DNA from 3 places in the Streptomyces sp. BR1 genome. Region 3 is predicted to be linked to each of the others. Evidence: riboswitches for the same ligand, from Rfam matches in the RefSeq annotation. Region 3 holds a riboswitch; each other region holds the start of a gene.
What was found. A riboswitch is a leader RNA that binds a small molecule or an ion and turns the genes downstream of it on or off. The one in region 3 is predicted to bind cyclic di-AMP.

Region 1 (6,024 bases), 4.1 Mb from region 3:
TGACCTGCGGCCGGATACCGGCGTCGGACATCAGGCGGCTCATCTCCCGGCGCTGGTTGGGCAGCACCAGCGTCACCACGCTGCCGGACTCACCGGCGCGGGCGGTACGGCCGCCGCGGTGCAGATAGTCCTTGTGGTCGGTCGGCGGATCCACGTTGACGACCAGGTCGAGGTTGTCCACGTGGATGCCCCGGGCCGCGACATTGGTCGCCACCAGTGTGGTGACGTGCCCGTCCTTGAACTGGGCCAGGGTGCGCGTGCGCTGCGGCTGGGACTTCCCGCCGTGCAGCGCGGCCGCCCGTACACCGCTGCTCATCAGATGCTTGGTGAACTGGTCGACGGCGTGCTTGGTGTCCAGGAACATGATCACCCGGCCCTCGCGGGCGGCGATCTCGGTGGCCGTGGCGTACTTGTCGGCGCTGTGCACCTGGAGCACGTGGTGCTCCATCGTCGTGACGGCCGCGGCCGACGGGTCGACGGAGTGGACCACCGGGTCGTGGAGGTACCTGCGGACCAGCAGGTCCACGTTGCGGTCGAGCGTGGCCGAGAACAGCATCCGCTGACCGTCGGGACGCACCAGGTCGAGCAGCTCGGTGACCTGCGGCATGAAGCCCATGTCGGCCATCTGGTCGGCCTCGTCGAGGACGGTGATGTTCACCCGGTCCAACTTGCAGTCACGGCGCTCGACGAGGTCCTTCAGGCGCCCGGGCGTCGCGACGACGACCTCGGCGCCGGAGCGCAGCGCACCGGCCTGGCGGCCGATCGACATACCGCCGACGACCGTGGCCACGCGCAGCTTCAGGCAGCGGGCGTACGGCGTGAGCGCGTCGGTGACCTGCTGGGCCAGCTCCCGGGTGGGGACGAGGACCAGGGCCAGCGGCTGCTTGGAATCGGCGCGCTTTCCTGCCGTACGGGCGAGGAGCGCCAGGCCGAAGGCGAGGGTCTTGCCGGATCCGGTGCGTCCCCGGCCTAGTACGTCGCGACCGGCGAGCGAGTTCGGCAGCGTGGCGGCCTGGATCGGGAACGGGGTGTCCACGCCGAGGTCGGTGAGCGTCTTCACGAGCTCGGCCGGCATGTCCAGCTCGGCGAACGTCTCGACGGCGGGCAGCGCGGGGGTGAGGGTGTCGGGCGCCGCGAACTCACCCTGCGGGGCGGTCGTACGACGGCCACGGCCACCGGGGGCACCGGAGCGCCCGGAGGCTTGCGGACGGAAGCGCGCGCCCCGGTCGGAACCGGCCGGGCCACCGCCCTTGCGGGCGCCGAAGGAACGGTCATTCGTGCGAGCTGAACGGTTCAAAGGAGAACCTTCCTCGATATGGCACGTATCGAGGAATTCGCGACCGGAACAACGGCCTGGGAATCGCAAGAACGAGCCGAAAGAAAAAACGAATACGAGGCCGGAGCCGGGAACGGAGCCCGGGTCGGCGTCATGTGATCCGTGCAGTGTGCGAGGCGCCGTTCACGGCGCGGCGGGCACGGTCCCGCAGACAGCAACGAGCTGGGGCCCGTACACAAGGTGCGGGCCCCAGCTGCGTCAAATCTGAGCGTCAAACGCGTCAGGCGGGGACGATGTTCTCCGCCTGCGGGCCCTTCTGGCCCTGCGTGACGTCGAAGTTCACCTTCTGGCCTTCCTGGAGCTCACGGAAGCCGGAGGTGGCGATGTTCGAGTAGTGGGCGAACACGTCCGGGCCGCCACCCTCCTGCTCGATGAAGCCGAAGCCCTTTTCCGCGTTGAACCACTTCACGGTGCCAGTAGCCATGTCATATCTCCTTCGGGGCAGTGCCCAGAGGTCCACACTGTGCGGACCCCGGCGTCGCCGTGATGATTGCCCCGTCCGGAAAAGCACCGGAAATACAAAAGTGCCCGACGGAAGAAGACCGTCAAGGCACTTGAAGTTTTTGGGAACCACAACTGCAACTGGATCAACAGTAGCACGGCAGGGTCGCCCCGTACAGCAAATGCTCAATTTTCACCTGGAGCACCATGGAACTTCGCCGCCCATTGCCCAAGTTTTCGAACGGTGACATCACATATTTGCTTACGTAAAGCACACCGCAGGGGGTGCTCGGCGGGCCTGGGCGCCGCTTCGTGCCGGAGCGTGCCCGGTTCGTGCCAGAGTGTGGCCGTGCTCTTCACCGCCGACTTCGCTTCGCCCGCACAGTGGGTCGCGGGCCGCTCCTGGGCGTATCCGGACGGCGGTCCGGTCAACCCCGGCGACGACAAGCTGGACCACCTGGTCGCCGACCCCTCCTACAGCCGCACCGGAACCTTCCGGGCACGGCGCCGCCCCGAGGGGACGTGGAGTACGGGACTGCTGACCACGGAAGGCGGCGACGAGGACTTCATGGTGTGCGCCGGGGACGTACTCGACGCACGCGTACGGCTCCCGCAGGAGCTGGGGGCGTGGCCCGCGATCTGGACCTGGCGGGACGGCGGCCAGGAGATCGACGTGTTCGAGTACCACCCGGACAACCCGGATCTGCTGGAGCTGTCCAACCACGTCAGAGGCGCGCACCACTACCACCGCGACCCGGCCGTCCGCCCCGGCGGCCTCGTCGACCTACGGGTGGAGTTCGGCGCGGGGTCGGTCACCTGGTGGGTGAACGGTGCGGCTGTCTTCTCCGATCAGCGCGGAGTGGGCCGGCACTGGCGGGCCCACCTCATCGTCAACCTGTCGGTCTGCGCGGGCCGTTACCACCCACCGCCACAACCCGGCGTATCGGAGATGTCGTTCGAGGTGCCGATGCTGCGGGTGCATCGCGAACAGTGACAACTCGCCGTGATGTCACGGCACTTCGCCGAAGCGGACCGGGCCGACCGCTGCGCCCCCTCCCCGTCAGGCGAGCGCGAGGAAGAGGCGTTCGAGTTCGGCCTCGGTCATCGGCGGGGTCTCGCCGTCCGCCGCCGCCATGCACTGGCGCATACCGCTGGCCACGATCTTGAATCCCGCGCGGTCGAGCGCGCGGGACACGGCGGCGAGCTGCGTGACGACGTCCTTGCAGTCGCGCCCGGCCTCGATCATGGCGATGACACCGGCGAGCTGCCCCTGGGCACGGCGCAGCCGGTTCAGTACGGCGGTGGTGGCTTCCTCGTCGACGGTCCTGGCCATGGGCGGTCCTTCCTCGCTGCGCATCCGTGCCAGCGTACCCCGGGGGGTATCGCCCCGACGAAGTGGCGAGGAAGGTGACCTGTTGCCCGGGGTCCGGTCAGTAGGCGCCGTTCACGTTGTCGATCGACCCGTAGTGGCTCGCCGCGTAGTTGCACGCGGCGGTGATGTTGGCGACGGGGTCGTAGCTGTCCGTCGACGTGCCGGGCACGTGGTAAGCCTGGAAGGTGGGGTCGATGACCTGGAGGAGGCCCTTGGACGGGATTCCGGCGGCGGCGTTGGAGTCCCAGTTGTTGATGGCCAGCGGGTTGCCCGACGACTCGCGCATGACGTTGCGGTAGATACCGTCGTAGCTGCCGGGGATACCGTGCTGGGCCATGATGTCCAGCGACTGCCGGATCCACCCGTCGAGGTTGTTCGCGTACGACGTCGTCTTCGCGACGGCGGCGGTGGCCTGGGTGAGGGTGGTCGAGCGCGCGGAGCGGTCGGCGCGGGTGGTGGTGGCCGCGCGGTCGGCGGTGGCCGAGGTCTGGGCCTGCTTGCCGATCGTGAGCGTGAGGCCGGGGTGGATCATGGTCGGGTCGCCGCCGATGGCCTGGCGGTTGTCCTGGTAGAGCGCCTTCCAGCCGCCGCTCACATCGAGGTCGTGGGCGATCTTGGCGAGCGAGTCACCGGCGACGACCGAGTAGCTGGTGGGGGCGCTCTTCGCCACGGCCTTCACCACGGCCGGCTTGGCGGCCGCGAGGACCGACGCCTTCATCGTGGGGGCGGAGTACGTCACGGCGGGTGCGGCACCGGCGGTGGTCGCACCCATCACGGGGATGACGAGCGCGGCGCCCCCCGTACCGGCGGCGGCGAGGCCACGGGTAAGGGAGTTGGACTTGGGTCGGCGGTGCTTACCCTTTGCGGCCATGGCGAATTCCTCTCCTTCGCCTGCGAGGTGAGCTGTCGGGTTCGGGCAGGAGATGCCCGGCCGCGGCGCACGCGGCTTGACCCCGAGCCGTTCCGGAAACCGGACCGGCGGCCTACTTGGGTCCCCCGCTCCTGCCATTCGTGTGTGGGAGGTATCCGGACGGCGGCAGGATTCGGCGGTCCATCCGGATTTAGCCGTGACCGTAAGCGAATAGGTCCGGGAGAAACAAGGACCGAATTCACCGCGCCATATCAGATAAAGATCCACTGCAAGACAGGCGCCCCGCACGCGCCCGACCGGAATCCTCAACTCGCCTTCGCCGCAAAGGGAATTGGTCGGCCGCCGACCTTGGGCCTGCGACCGACCACGTGACCCACTTCACTTTCCCGGGCCGAAAACAACGCCCCGGCAAGCGGCACGTAAATGCCGCCTAATTTACGTATTCACCCGCAGTGGCATCATTAGCGAAATAAGCAAGAAAGTGACCCTGAAGGATCATTTCGGACATTACGCAGCCATGCGCGCGGCTACAGCGGGCGCCGGGCCTTCAGCAGCCAGGACGGCAGGTCGATCCGGGTGGTGACCTCGGCGCCCAGCTCGGAGGCCATCTCCGTGACGGCGATCTGCCCGACGATGGTGCCTTCCTCGATCGACAGCACGTCCCAGCCCGCCGCCGTGAACTCGCCGTGCAGCTCGTCCTTGGTGGCCCGGTGCGGGCCGATGCCCTTGACGACCTCGACGAAGTCGGGGACGCGCTCGGAGAACGTGAGGATGTGCGCGACGCCGCCCGGCCGCGCCATCCGGTACAGCTCACGGATGTAGCGCCCGCGCTCCGGCTCCTCCAGCGCGTGCAGCAGGGCGCAGTCCAGCATGGTGTCGAACTCGGCGTCGTAACCCTCCACGGCCGACAGGTCCGCCACGCCGAACTCGACGTCCACGCCCTGGTCGGCCGCCTTGCGGCGGCCCGACTCGACGGCCGTCGGCGAGAAGTCGAGCGCCACCACGTCAAGGTCCTGACGTGCCAGGTAGAGGGCCAGGCTGCCGGTCCCGCACCCCGCGTCGAGAACCCGCCCCTTGACATCCCCGGCCTCGACGATGCGGACGAACTCGGGCTGCGGCTCGCCGATGTCCCACGGCGGCAGCGCGAACGCGCCCTCGCCCCGGTACACGGCCTCGAAGCTCTCTGCGGCAGTGATGGTCATCAAGTGCGCCTTTCGTCATCGTCATCGCACAGGCCCCCGTGGCCGACCTCGGCCCAGGCCCCGCTCAAGCACGTCCCAAGTGCCTCGGGCTAGTGGCCCGTTGATCGACAACATATGACACGGGCAATGGCGACAGGACTCCTTACTGTGCAACCGCGGAATCCGGCGGTGAGACCGTCCAGCGTGGTCACAGCACCGCCACTCGGTCACATCCCGCGCGCTCCGTCGATCCGCTCGCGCAGCAGATCGGCGTGGCCGTTGTGCCGGGCGTACTCCTCGATCATGTGGATGACGACCCAGCGCAGCGACACCGGGCCGCGCCAGGCGTCCTCGCCCGCGACGTCGAGATCGGGCGCCTCGGCGACGAACTTCTCCGCGAACGCCACCTCGGCCCGCCACGCCTCCCACGCCTCCGCGACGACGGCCGGGTCGGCCACCGCGTCGTCGAAGTCCCCGTCGGGGTTCGCCGCCGAGGAGAAGCGGAGCGGCGCGTCCTGCCCTGCCAGGACCTGCCGGAACCACCGGCGTTCGACATCGGCGAGATGGCGTACGAGCCCCAGCAGCGACAGCGTGGAGGGAGCCACCGAACGCCGGGACAATTCCGCTTCCAGACCGGCGCACTTCAGCTCCAGCGTCGTGCGCTGAGCTGCCAGGAAGTCGACCAGCATGGTCCGCTCGTCGACGGTGGCACTGCTGCTGAACCGGCTGTCCCGCTCGGCGTCGATGAACAACTGGGCTCTTCTGCTGCGTGGGCTCGTCATGGCCCCATGATCGACCGCATGAAGTCCGTGATCAATACGCT
Region 2 (6,024 bases), 950 kb from region 3:
GCCCACCCCGACCGGCCGCGGCTTGAGGCGCATCTGCGGATCGCCCGCGCGACCACCGTCCGGACCCGCCGTTTCACCCGCCCGCTGCACGCTCCGACCGTGGCCGGAAACGCCACCATCGAGGAGCGGAACCGGGCCGCGTACGAGGACGCGCTGCGGCTTGCGGCGCAGGCGGGGCGGGAGGCACTCGCGCACGCCGGACTGGAACCGGACGACATCGACTGCGTCATCACCAGCCACACCACCTCGTGGACCGTGCCGTCCCTCGATGTCGCGCTCGTACGGGAGCTGGGCCTGCGACCCGACGTACGGCGGATCCCGATGGCCACCGTCGGCTGCGCGGGCGGCGCGCACGGTCTGGTCCGGGCGCACCAGGACATCGCCGCGCACCCCGGCTCCCACGTCCTCGTCGTCGTCGCGGAGTGCCTGTCCACGGCCACGTACAACCACACGGACACCAGCCGCGAGTCGATGATCTACAAGGTGCTCTTCGGGGACGGCTCGGGCGCGGTCGTCGTCTCCGACACCCCCGCCTGGGCCGGGCCGAGCTTCGTCATCGAGGACACCTTCGAGTACGTGCTGCCCGACAGCATCGACCGCTACCAGGGGCGCCTGTCGGGCGCAGGGTTGCACTTCGACTCCACCTCCGCCGCCACCGCCGCCCTCAACGACAGCCTGCCGGCGGTACGCAAGTGGCTCGGCGGCAGCGGCCGGGCGCTGGAGTTCGCGGTCGTCCACCCCGGCGGGCCCCGGGTCCTGGAGGACGCCGCCGTCGGCTTCGGGCTCAACGGCGACCGCGACCACGGCGACCTGCGGCACGCCTGGGCGAGCCTGGCCGCCAACGGGAACCTCGGCGGCTCGGCCGTCCTCGACGTGCTCGCCCGCACCTTCGCGCAGGCCCCCGCCGACCGCCAGTACGGCCTGATCATCGGCTTCGGCCCGGGGTTCGTGCTCGCCGCGTCCCGGGGGCACTGGTCGGCCTGAACCGGCCCGATGGGGTGGCTCACGCCAATCCGGTACGGAGCACCTCCCCGCATGCCGTACAGTTGTGTTTACCGACGCGGGGTGGAGCAGCTCGGTAGCTCGCTGGGCTCATAACCCAGAGGTCGCAGGTTCAAATCCTGTCCCCGCTACTGAAGTCCACAGGGCCCGGCACATATGTGCCGGGCCCTGTGGCGTTTCACAGAAACTCGTCACTTACGTAAAGTACTGTCCCCATTACCATGCGCGAGCACGCGGCGGGGCTGCTGGAATCGATGGCCCGGATCGGGGCGGCGACGCGGCGGAGAGTGCCCGTCGTGCCGCTGTTCCTCGCCGCGTGCGCGCTGCTGATGTGCGTCTCGTTCCCGCTGCCGCCGGTCGCCGTGCCCTGGCTGTCCGCGCCGGGGCACACCAAGGGCGGCGTCCCGGCCGTGCACGGGCCCCCTGCGACCCGTCGGCACGCCAGAGGGACGTGCGTACGGGGGCTCGCCGGGCCCCGACGGTGCCGGGCGAGGCTCATCGCGACCGGGGCCGACCGCCACTGACCCGGTAGCCCGGTTGGCCGAGGTGCGGTCGCCGTGGCGCACGCCGCCCGACAGCCTGGGTGGGGCACGGAATGTCGGCAGCCCGGCGGACGCGCAGGGAGACGACAGGTGCGGCAGCGAGGAGAGGACGAGGGGCCCGGGCGCCTCGACCAGGTGGCGGGTGCCGCCCGACTGCGGCGGCTCGGCCTCGTCCGCGTCCTGCCCGCGCTGCTCCTCGTCGTCGGTGTCGTCTTCGACGTCTCGACGCCGCCCGATCTCACCGCCGCCGCCCTCTACTCGGCCGCGCCCCTGATCGCCGCCTCGTTCTTCGGCCGGGTCGGCACCGCCGTCATCGGCGCGGCCGCCGTCGGGGCGGTGGTGCTCACCGACGCCTTCCACGACATCCCCAGCACCGCCGAGGCGGTCAGCGAGCTGTTCACCGTGTTCACCGTCGCGATCCTGGCCCTGGTCATCAACCGCACCCTGCGCCGCAGCGGCGAGCGCCTGGCCTCCGCGCGCGTGATCGCGGAGACCGCCCAGCGCGCGGTGCTGCCCAAGCCGTCCGGCCGTATCGGCGGACTCCAGGTCGCCGCGCGCTACGAGGCGGCGCAGGCGGGCGCGTTCATCGGGGGCGACCTCTTCGCCGTCCAGGACACGCCGTACGGGGTGCGGCTCGTCGTCGGGGACGTGCGGGGCAAGGGGCTCGGGGCGGTGGAGGCGGTGGCCGTGGTCATCGGGGCGTTCCGGGAGGCCGCCGAGCAGGAGCCGTCACTGGAGGACGTGGCCGGGCGGCTGGAGCGGGCGCTCGCCCGCGAGGGCACCCGGCGCGACGGCCTTGACGCCTTCGAGGGCTTCACCACCGCCGTGCTCGCCGAGATCCCGCCCGGCCGCGAGTGCGTACGCCTGGTGAACCGGGGGCACCCCGAGCCGCTGCTCCTCCACGCGGACGGCAGGCTCGACGCGCTCACCCCGGCCGACCCCGCGCTGCCGCTGGGGATGGCGGAGCTCGGGGTGTGGCCGGACCGGGCGGACGCGTACCCGTTCCCGCCCGGCGCGACGCTGCTGCTCTACACCGACGGCCTCTCCGAGGCCCGCGCGGCCGAGGCCCCGGGCGACTTCTACGATCCGCACGAGCGGCTGCGCGGCCGCATCTTCCCGGGTCCGGAGGAGCTGCTGGACGCGCTCGTCGACGACGTGCGCAGACATACGGGCGGGGGCGCGAGCGACGACATGGCGCTGCTCGCGGTGAGCCGCCCGGGGGTGCGCCAGCCTGAGCGGCGCCGGACGATGCCGGTGGTGCCATGACCCCGGTCGAGCCGCCTCGTAACCCTTCGTAGCCGAACGGCCCCGCAGTGCACGCCATTTGACGCACTGTCATTAAGGATCAACGGGAACAGCTTGGAAACAGGTCCCGGTGTCTATTAACGTTCGATAACGCAGCGCGGTCGTCCCAGCCGTCGCCTAGGCGGCACCGTGCGCACGCGCCGAATCCCGCAAGGGAACCGGGGAACCACCAACTTGGGGTGAATCGGGCACCTTCGCACTTCTCTGAGGTGCCCGTAGGAGACCTTCCTGCTCCGAACCCGTCAGCTAACCCGGTAGGCGAGAAGGAAGGAAAGGAGTGCGCCCCCGTGGCGTCCAACGAGCCTGCCCTCGGCACCCCGCCGGTTCCCCCCGTCTCCCTGTACGGGGCCCCGCCCAGTGACACCGAGGTGTGGGAGCCGTGGGACCCCACCGAGGAGTCCCTGCGTGCCGTACGCGGCCGGCACCGCGTCGCCAAGCAGCGCGGCGGGCTCGCCCGCAGCTCCACCGTCCTCGGCGTCGGCGTCATCGCGGCCGTCGGCGCGGGCGGCATGGCCAGCGCGCAGACCAAGCCGCCGGTCTCCATATCCCTGCCCGACTCGGTCGCCGACAAGCTCCCGGACGTCAAGTCCCTGCCGGGCGTGGGCACGTTGATATCGGACATCGCGGGCGACGACACCCCGGATACGTCCCCGACCGCCAAGGCCGACCGGGCCGTGGCGAGCGCCCCGCTCACCATGGCGGGCGTCTCAAGGGCCGAGGCCGAGCAGGGCGCCACCGACGCGGGCGAGGCCCTGCGCGCCCGCATCCTCCAGCAGGCCGAACAGCAGCAGAACAACGCCGAGGCCGAGGCCAAGGCGAGTGCCGAGAAGGCAGCGGCCGACAAGGCCGCGGCCGAGGCGAAGGCCGCGCAGACCGCGGCGCAGCAGAAGGCGGCGGCCGAGAAGAAGGCCGCCGAGGAGGCCGCCGCGAAGAAGGCCGAGGAGGAACGCCTCGCCGAGCTCGCCAAGAGCTACTCGCTGCCGGTCGCTTCGTACACGATCACCTCGACGTTCGGCGAGGCCGGTTCGATGTGGGCCTCCGGCCACCACACGGGCCTCGACTTCGCCGCCCCGACCGGTACGCCGCTGAAGGCGATCCACAGCGGCACGGTCAAGTCGGCGGGCTGGTCCGGCTCGTACGGCTACCGCACGGTCATCGAGCTGGACGACGGCTCCGAGCTCTGGTTCTGCCACCAGTCGTCGATCGCGGTCAGCGCGGGCCAGCAGGTCAGCACGGGCGACACGATCGGCCGCGTCGGCGCCACCGGCAACGTCACGGGCCCGCATCTGCACCTGGAGGTGCACACGCCGGACGGCACGGGCATCGACCCGATGGCGTGGCTGCAGTCGAAGGGGCTCAACCCGTAGGTCGGGTGGGGCTCCACCCCGGGTCGGGTGCGGTCCGGGGTTCCCGTCCGGGTTCCGGATCGGGCCGCGTATCCGGAATACCCGTGCCCCACAACGCCGTTGCCCCCTCATGACCTCTCTGCGCCCGCTCGGTGCCTCGGACCTTTCCGTCTTCCCGCTCGCCCTCGGCGGCAACGTCTTCGGCTGGACCGCCGACGAGGCGGCGTCGTTCGCCGTGCTCGACGCGTATACCGCCGCCGGCGGCAACTTCGTGGACACGGCCGACGTGTACTCGCAGTGGGCCCCGGGCAACGAGGGCGGTGAGTCCGAGCGGATCATCGGCCGGTGGCTCGCCGCGCGCGGCAACCGCGAGGACGTCGTCGTCGCCACCAAGGTCGGCGCCCACCTCACGTACAAGGGCCTCGCGCCCACCACGATCAAGGCCGCCGTCGAGGAGTCCCTGCGCCGCCTCGGCACCGACTACATCGACCTCTACTACACGCACTTCGACGACGAGTCCGTCCCCGTCGAGGAGATCGTCACCGCCCTCGACCAGCTGGTGCGGGACGGCAAGGTCCGCGCGGTCGCCGCCTCCAACATCTCCCCGGCGCGGCTCCAGGACTCGCTGGACTTCGCGGACCGCGAGGGCCTGGCCAAGTACGTCGCCCTCCAGCCGCACTACAACCTGGTCTCCCGCGACACGTACGAGGGCGGCCTCCAGGACACCGCCGCCCGCTCGGGCCTGGCCGCCGTCCCGTACTTCTCGCTCGCCGCCGGGTTCCTCACCGGCAAGTACCGCCCGGGCGTGGCGGTCGACAGCGAGCGGGCCGGCAAGGCGGGCCAGTACCTTGAGAGCGACCGGGGCATAAAGGTGCTGGCCGCGCTCGACCGGATCGCGCGCGAGCGCGAGGTCGCGCACGCCACCGTCGCGCTCGCCTGGCTCGCCGCCCAGCCGACCGTCGTCGCCCCGATCGCCTCGGCCCGTACGGTCGAGCAGCTGCCCGCCCTCGTCGCGGTCGCCGACTTGGAGCTCACGGACGCGGAGCTGAGCGAGCTGAAGACCGCGTCGGCGTAAGGCGCAGCAACTGTACGGGGGTCAGCGCAGGTAGGGGTTGTACGGCGCGGACTGCTCGGGGGAGGGAGCGGGGGCGTGGCCTGGGCCGTGCGGTGCCTGTGTGCCGTACGGGGTCTCGTAGCCGTACGGGGCGTAGGACGCCGGGGGGTTGTACGGGGCGCGGGGGCCGTACGGGTGCGGCTGGGGCGGGATCCAGATGCGGCCCGCCGCGCCCGCCGCGTACAGCAGCGCGGGACCGGCGACGGCCTTGCGCTCCCACAGATGGTGCAGCAGCTCCTGCTCGCGGGCCGTGAAGTCCGCTCCCGCCGAGCCCTGGTGGGCGCGGTGGCGCAGGAACGCCAGGGCCGTCGCGAACGCCTCGTACTCCGCGACCGTGCGCGCCGCCCGGCGGCCGCCGTAGGTGCGGTGCGCGAAGTCGCGGGCCATCGAGCGGGCCCGCATCGAGGAGAGCGCCAGCGGTTCGGCGGGGCCGAGCCAGCCCGCCGCCGCGTACGCGGGCAGCTCGGCGGCGACCGTGCGCAGCTCGCGCTGGCGGCTCCATATCGCGAGCCAGGTGAGCAGCCCGAACACGGGGACCATGAACGCCGCGTACACCAGGTAGAAGCCGTACGTCCCGAACGTCGACGAGCCGTTCCACAGCGCGTGCATGCCCATCGCCATCAGCAGACCGAGCACCGGCAGCCCGATCCGGCGCCAGCGGCAGCGGGCCGAGGCGAGGGCCGCGGCGCCGAAGCCTATGCCCGTGCACACCGTG
Region 3 (6,024 bases):
TCGTCCTCGCCTCCGCCGACCGCGACCCGGACCGGTTCGAGGATCCGGACAGGCTCGACCTCGGCCGCCGCGACAACCAGCACCTCGGATACGGGCACGGCATCCACTACTGCCTGGGTGCGCCGCTGGCCCGGCTTGAGGCGAAGGCGGCGCTCGCGACGTTGCTGCGGCGCCTTCCTGACCTGCAGCTAGGGGCGGATCCTGCCGATTTGCGCTGGCGCGGCGGACTCATCATGCGCGGACTGCGCACACTCCCGGTCGAGTTCACACCCCCGTCGCACCGCCGGTAACCTGACGGTCCGTCAAAACTGTGACTTTCGCGTTATCGCGGGTGCATCGACTTGTGACAAGCGTTCGAGTAGGGCTACGTTCACCCCTCGACTCGGCAACCGGTTCACCAACCGGCTCCGCAGTCACCGACGTAGTCACACGGAAGGCCACAGCATGCGCTCCGGGAACGGACGTCACCGACGACCTCGCCAGGCTCCCGCCCTCGTCGTCGCGGCAGGGGTGACGGGCTCCGCCCTCGCGCTGCCGCTCTTCGCGGCCAGCGGCGCGAACGCGGCCTCGGCGACTACCTGGGACCGGGTCGCCGAGTGCGAGAGCGGTGGCTCGTGGAGCGCCGACTTCGGCAACGGCCTGTATGGCGGGCTCCAGCTCTCGCAGGAGACCTGGGAGACGTACGGCGGCACCGCGTACGCCGAGCGGCCCGACATGGCCAGCCGCGCGCAGCAGATAGCCATCGGCGAGAAGGTGCTCGCGGCCAAGGGCCCGAAGGCGTTCACCAGCTGCACCGAGGTCTCCGGGCTCACCAGCGGCGGCGGTACGCCGGCCGTCGACCCGGGCGCGACGCCCTCCCCGGCGCCCACGACCCCGGACGACGACGCGACGCCGTCCGCGCCCGCGAAGAAGACTCCGGCGCCGAGCACGCCCTCCGACTCCGCCTCCACCGCGCCGAAGCCGTCCACGACCCCGTCGACGGACAAGGACGGCAAGACGGGCTCGACGCCGTCCGCGCCCGCCAAGAAGACCCCGGCGCCCACCACGCCCTCCGGCTCGACGCCCGGCAAGCACCGCGGCGCTCCCGACCCGGCCGAGACCGGCGCGCCCGCGACCACCGTCCCGGGCACCACGGACGACACCCATGAGTCGCAGCCCCGCGCCTCGCGAGGTGACGCCGACTCACGTACGGCGGGCGACGCCACGACGGCGCCCGGCGACTACACCGTCCGCGCCGGCGACAGCCTGTGGGACATCTCGCGCTCGCACAAGGTCGAGGGCGGCTGGTCGGCGCTCTACAAGGCGAACCAGAAGACGATCGGCTCCGACCCGGACCTCATCCTGCCCGGCCAGAGCCTTGACCTGAACCCGACAAAGACGGACAACCCGACCATCACTCACGGGTAGTTCAGGGGCGTATGTCCACTTCTGCGCAAGTGAGACATGAGTCTCTTTCCGCCAACTGGTGTGCCCCGTACGTCCGGTACGTACGGGACGCCCCTCACCTGCGGAAACAGGCGATACGGAAGGGTGGCCGCGGGCGATTTCTCCCCGATGTGCCCCTTTGAACATCGGGGGTTGGTGTGTTTACGGTCGGAGCGCTCGTCACCACGAGCCCCTCCGACCGGAAACGCCGAATCCTGCCGTCGGTCGCGGGGGAACAGTCGACGCTTGACGCGCCGTAGGCAGGAGCGGGGGACCCAAGGTAAGTGCCGGGCCCGGCCGTTGAAGGACGCACGCCATACGGCGCGACGTACGAGACGGCCATGGACCGGCTTGGGGTGAAGACGTGCCGAAAGGCGCGACCGGGCCACTCACTCGCCCGAACCCGACAGCTCACCTCGCAGGCGTCGGTGAGGAGACACTCCATGCTGCTTTCCGGCAAGGGCAAGCACCGTCGCCCCAGCAAGGCCACCCGTATCGCCACGCTCGCCGGTGTCACCGGCGCGGCCGTCGCCGCCCCGCTGATGGCGACCGGCTCGGCCTCCGCCGCCTCCGTCGCCACCTGGGACGCGGTCGCCCAGTGCGAGTCCGGCGGCAACTGGTCCATCAACACCGGCAACGGCTACTACGGCGGCCTGCAGTTCTCGCAGTCCTCCTGGGCGGCCGCCGGCGGCACCCAGTACGCCTCGCGCGCCGACCTGGCCACCAAGGGCCAGCAGATAGCCACCGCCGAGAAGCTGCTCGCGATGCAGGGTCCGGGCGCCTGGGGCTGCGCGGGCGCGGGCAACCTGACGTCCGGTGGCGCGTCCCCGAACGTCGACACGTCGGGCTCGTCCTCTTCTTCGAAGCAGGCGGCTCCGAAGGCCGCCCCGAAGAAGGCCGCGCCGAAGGCCGCACCGGCCCCGCAGCGCGAGTCGGCCCCCGCGTCCCGTGGCGAGTCCCGCCCGGCGCCGGTCAAGACGGGCGACGGCGAGTACAAGGTCGTGTCCGGCGACACCCTCGGCTCCATCGCGGACGCGCACGGCGTCAAGGGCGGCTGGCAGAAGCTGTTCGAGCTGAACAAGGACGTCGTGAAGGACGCGAACCTGATCTTCCCCGGTCAGCAGCTCCACCTGAGCTGAGCGGTTCGGCTGCGGACCGTGCTGGGTTGCTCGTGCCCACGCGGCGGAGCCGCAAATCGATACAGCCCCGCGCCCCTAGGAGGGCCCGAAGGGCCCATTTGAGGGGCGCGGGGAACCGCGCGACAAGCCACAACGGACCCGCACGGACCGCGCAGCGGCCCGCTCAGCTGAAAGCTGAACCCGGGCCGTGGGCGGACCCCACACAGACTCCCGCCCCGACGCGTCATCCCCCGTACGCGTCGCGGCGGGGCTTTGTTTCGTTCAGGAACATTTTGCCCCCCGTTTCGTCCCACGGGCCGGTCGGTGGACTGGCCGATGCCCTGGAGACGGTTAGGCTCAGGGGTGCCGGACCACGCGGCCCGGCGTATTCGCGTCACATCCCAGAAGGAGATGCTCGTGCCGTCCATCGACGTCGTCGTAGCCCGGGAAATCCTGGACTCCCGAGGCAACCCCACGGTCGAGGTCGAGGTCGGCCTCGACGACGGCAGCACCGGCCGTGCCGCCGTCCCCTCGGGTGCCTCCACCGGTGCCTTCGAGGCCATCGAACTGCGTGACGGTGACCCCAACCGTTACCAGGGCAAGGGCGTCGAGAAGGCCGTCCTCGCCGTGATCGAGCAGATCGGCCCGGAGCTCGTCGGCTACGACGCCACCGAGCAGCGCCTGATCGACCAGGCGATGTTCGACCTGGACGCCACGGACAACAAGGGCTCGCTGGGCGCCAACGCCATCCTCGGCGTCTCCCTCGCCGTCGCGCACGCCGCCTCCGAGGCCAGCGACCTGCCGCTCTTCCGCTACCTGGGCGGCCCCAACGCGCACCTGCTCCCGGTGCCGATGATGAACATCCTCAACGGTGGGTCGCACGCCGACTCCAACGTGGACATCCAGGAGTTCATGATCGCCCCGATCGGCGCGGAGTCCTTCTCCGAGGCCCTTCGCTGGGGTGCCGAGGTCTACCACACCCTCAAGAAGGTCCTGAAGAACAAGGGTCTGTCGACCGGCCTCGGTGACGAGGGCGGCTTCGCCCCGAACCTGGAGTCCAACCGCGCTGCCCTGGACCTCATCCTTGAGGCCGTCAAGGAGGCCGGCTACACCCCGGGCAAGGACATCGCGCTGGCGCTCGACGTCGCCGCGTCCGAGTTCTACAAGGACGGCAAGTACGAGTTCGAGGGCAAGTCCCGCTCGGCCGCCGAGATGACCGAGTACTACGAGGAGCTCGTCTCCGCGTACCCGCTGGTCTCCATCGAGGACCCGCTGTACGAGGACGACTGGGCCGGCTGGAACACCATCACCTCGCGCCTGGGCTCCAAGGTCCAGATCGTCGGCGACGACCTGTTCGTCACCAACCCGGAGCGTCTGGCCCGCGGCATCGAGGAGGGCTCCGCGAACGCCCTGCTCGTCAAGGTCAACCAGATCGGCTCGCTGACCGAGACCCTGGACGCCGTCGAGCTCGCCCAGCGCAACGGCTTCAAGTGCATGATGTCGCACCGCTCCGGCGAGACCGAGGACGTCACCATCGCCGACCTCGCGGTCGCGGTGAACTGCGGCCAGATCAAGACCGGCGCCCCGGCCCGCTCGGACCGCGTCGCCAAGTACAACCAGCTGCTGCGCATCGAGGAGATCCTCGACGACGCGGCGGTGTACGCGGGCCGCAGCGCGTTCCCGCGCTTCAAGGGCTGACCCGTCTGACGGGCTGACCAGTCCTGACATGGGCCTACCGCCCTGTCGTACGTACGTCCCCGGCCGCGGTCCCGTACCGTGTCCGGGGACGTTGTACGTACGTGAGGGGAGCGGGGCGAATGGCCAAGGGCAACCGGGACCGGTTCTCCACGGCGGCCCGGCTCAAGGTGCTGGGCGAGCAGACGGCCGCCCGGGTCTACCGCTCCCAGACCAAGCGCCAGGCCCGCCGCTCCCGGCTCACCGGCCGGGCCGCGCTGCTCGCCCTGGTGATGTGCTCGCTGGTGGTGGCGCTCGCGTACCCGATGCGGCAGTACGTGTCGCAGCGCGGCGACATCACCGAGCAGCGCCGCAAGGAGCGCGAGGCGGCCGCGCAGGTCGAGCGGCTGCGCGACGAGAAGGCGCGGCTCCAGGACGACGCGTACATCAAGCGGCTCGCCCGCGAGCATCTGCACATGCAGTTTCCGGGCGAGACCGGCTACACCGTGACCGACCCGGCGGCCGGCAAGGAGCGCCGCGACGGCAAGGCCGCGACCGGCCGCGCCTGGCACTCGAACCTCTGGGACGGCGTGGACAAGGCCGACCGCCCGGCCGACTGACCCACCCGACCCACTCCAGCGACAGCCAGCTATAGATAGAGACAGAAACCCAGATGCACACCCCTCCGCCCCAGACGCCGAGCACCGAGCCGACCGCCGCGGACATCGCCGCGTTCGAGGAGCAGCTGGGCCGCCCGCCGCGCGGTCTGCGCGCGATCGCGCACCGCTGCCCGTGCGGCAACCCGGACGTGGTCGAGACGGCCCCCCGGCTGCCCGACGGCACGCCGTTCCCGACGACGTACTACCTGACCTGCCCGCGTGCGGCGTCGGCGATCGGCACCCTGGAAGCCAACGGCGTCATGAAGGACATGACGGAGCGTCTGGCGGCCGACCCGGAGCTGGCCGCGGCCTACGCCGCCGCCCACGAGGACTACATCGCCCGCCGCGACGCCATCGAGGTCCTGGAGGGCTTCCCGAGCGCGGGCGGCATGCCGGACCGGGTCAAGTGCCTGCACGTCCTGGTCGGCCACTCGCTGGTGGCCGGGCCCGGGGTGAACCCGCTGGGCGACGAGGCGATCGCGATGCTGCCGGAGTGGTGGGCGAAGGGTCCGTGCGTGAACCCCTGCGTGCCCGGGGAGTCCGACAAGTGACGACGACACGGGTCGCCGCGATCGACTGCGGCACGAACTCGATCCGCCTCCTGGTCGCGGACGTGGACCCGGCGACGGGTGAACTGGCCGAGCTGGACCGCCGGATGACGATCGTGCGCCTGGGCCAGGGCGTCGACCGCACCGGCCGCCTCGCCCCCGAGGCCCTGGAGCGCACCTTCGCGGCGTGCCGCGAGTACGCGGCGGTCATCAAGGAACTCGGCGCCGAGCGCCTGCGTTTCGTGGCCACCTCCGCGTCCCGCGACGCCGAGAACCGCGACGACTTCGTCGCGGGCGTCCTGGACATCCTGGGCGTCGAGCCCGAGGTGATCACCGGCGACCAGGAGGCCGAGTTCTCCTTCACCGGCGCCACCAAGGAGCTGCACAGCGACGGGGACTACCTGGTGGTCGACATCGGCGGCGGCTCCACGGAGTTCGTCGTCGGCTCCCGGCACGTCCGCGCGGCCCGCTCGGTCGACGTCGGCTGCGTCCGTATGACCGAACGCCACCACCCCGGCGACCCGGCCACGCCGGAGCAGATCGCGGCGATAAGGGCGGACGTGGAGGCGGCCCTGGACCTGGCCGAAGAGACGGTCCCGC

Region 1: it holds a riboswitch for cyclic di-AMP, as region 3 does, so the genes downstream of both, ACT1U9_RS00590 (transglycosylase SLT domain-containing protein) here and ACT1U9_RS18690 (transglycosylase family protein) in region 3, are expected to answer to the same signal.
Region 2: it holds a riboswitch for cyclic di-AMP, as region 3 does, so the genes downstream of both, ACT1U9_RS14340 (M23 family metallopeptidase) here and ACT1U9_RS18690 (transglycosylase family protein) in region 3, are expected to answer to the same signal.

The regions. Positions count from the first base shown of each region.
Region 1 covers NZ_CM126252.1:130,726-136,749, forward strand. Annotated here, with positions in the region: gene ACT1U9_RS00570 (DEAD/DEAH box helicase) at 1-1,297, opposite strand, end outside; gene ACT1U9_RS00575 (cold-shock protein) at 1,557-1,760, opposite strand; gene ACT1U9_RS00580 (beta-glucanase) at 2,127-2,771, shown strand; gene ACT1U9_RS00585 (metal-sensitive transcriptional regulator) at 2,838-3,134, opposite strand; gene ACT1U9_RS00590 (transglycosylase SLT domain-containing protein) at 3,208-4,020, opposite strand; cyclic di-AMP (ydaO/yuaA leader) riboswitch at 4,025-4,208, opposite strand; gene ACT1U9_RS00595 (class I SAM-dependent methyltransferase) at 4,548-5,222, opposite strand; gene ACT1U9_RS00600 (DinB family protein) at 5,429-5,983, opposite strand; gene ACT1U9_RS00605 (hypothetical protein) at 5,990-6,024, shown strand, end outside.
Region 2 covers NZ_CM126252.1:3,331,672-3,337,695, reverse strand. Annotated here, with positions in the region: gene ACT1U9_RS14360 (PhlD) at 1-984, shown strand, start outside; tRNA gene ACT1U9_RS14355 (tRNA-Met) at 1,060-1,133, shown strand; gene ACT1U9_RS14350 (hypothetical protein) at 1,224-1,526, shown strand; gene ACT1U9_RS14345 (PP2C family protein-serine/threonine phosphatase) at 1,635-2,810, shown strand; cyclic di-AMP (ydaO/yuaA leader) riboswitch at 2,978-3,125, shown strand; gene ACT1U9_RS14340 (M23 family metallopeptidase) at 3,137-4,216, shown strand; gene ACT1U9_RS14335 (aldo/keto reductase) at 4,326-5,270, shown strand; gene ACT1U9_RS14330 (PrsW family glutamic-type intramembrane protease) at 5,292-6,024, opposite strand, start outside.
Region 3 covers NZ_CM126252.1:4,276,952-4,282,975, forward strand. Annotated here, with positions in the region: gene ACT1U9_RS18680 (cytochrome P450 family protein) at 1-290, shown strand, start outside; gene ACT1U9_RS18685 (transglycosylase family protein) at 445-1,407, shown strand; cyclic di-AMP (ydaO/yuaA leader) riboswitch at 1,668-1,865, shown strand; gene ACT1U9_RS18690 (transglycosylase family protein) at 1,869-2,564, shown strand; gene eno (phosphopyruvate hydratase) at 2,955-4,241, shown strand; gene ACT1U9_RS18700 (FtsB family cell division protein) at 4,361-4,837, shown strand; gene ACT1U9_RS18705 (DUF501 domain-containing protein) at 4,891-5,427, shown strand; gene ACT1U9_RS18710 (Ppx/GppA phosphatase family protein) at 5,424-6,024, shown strand, end outside.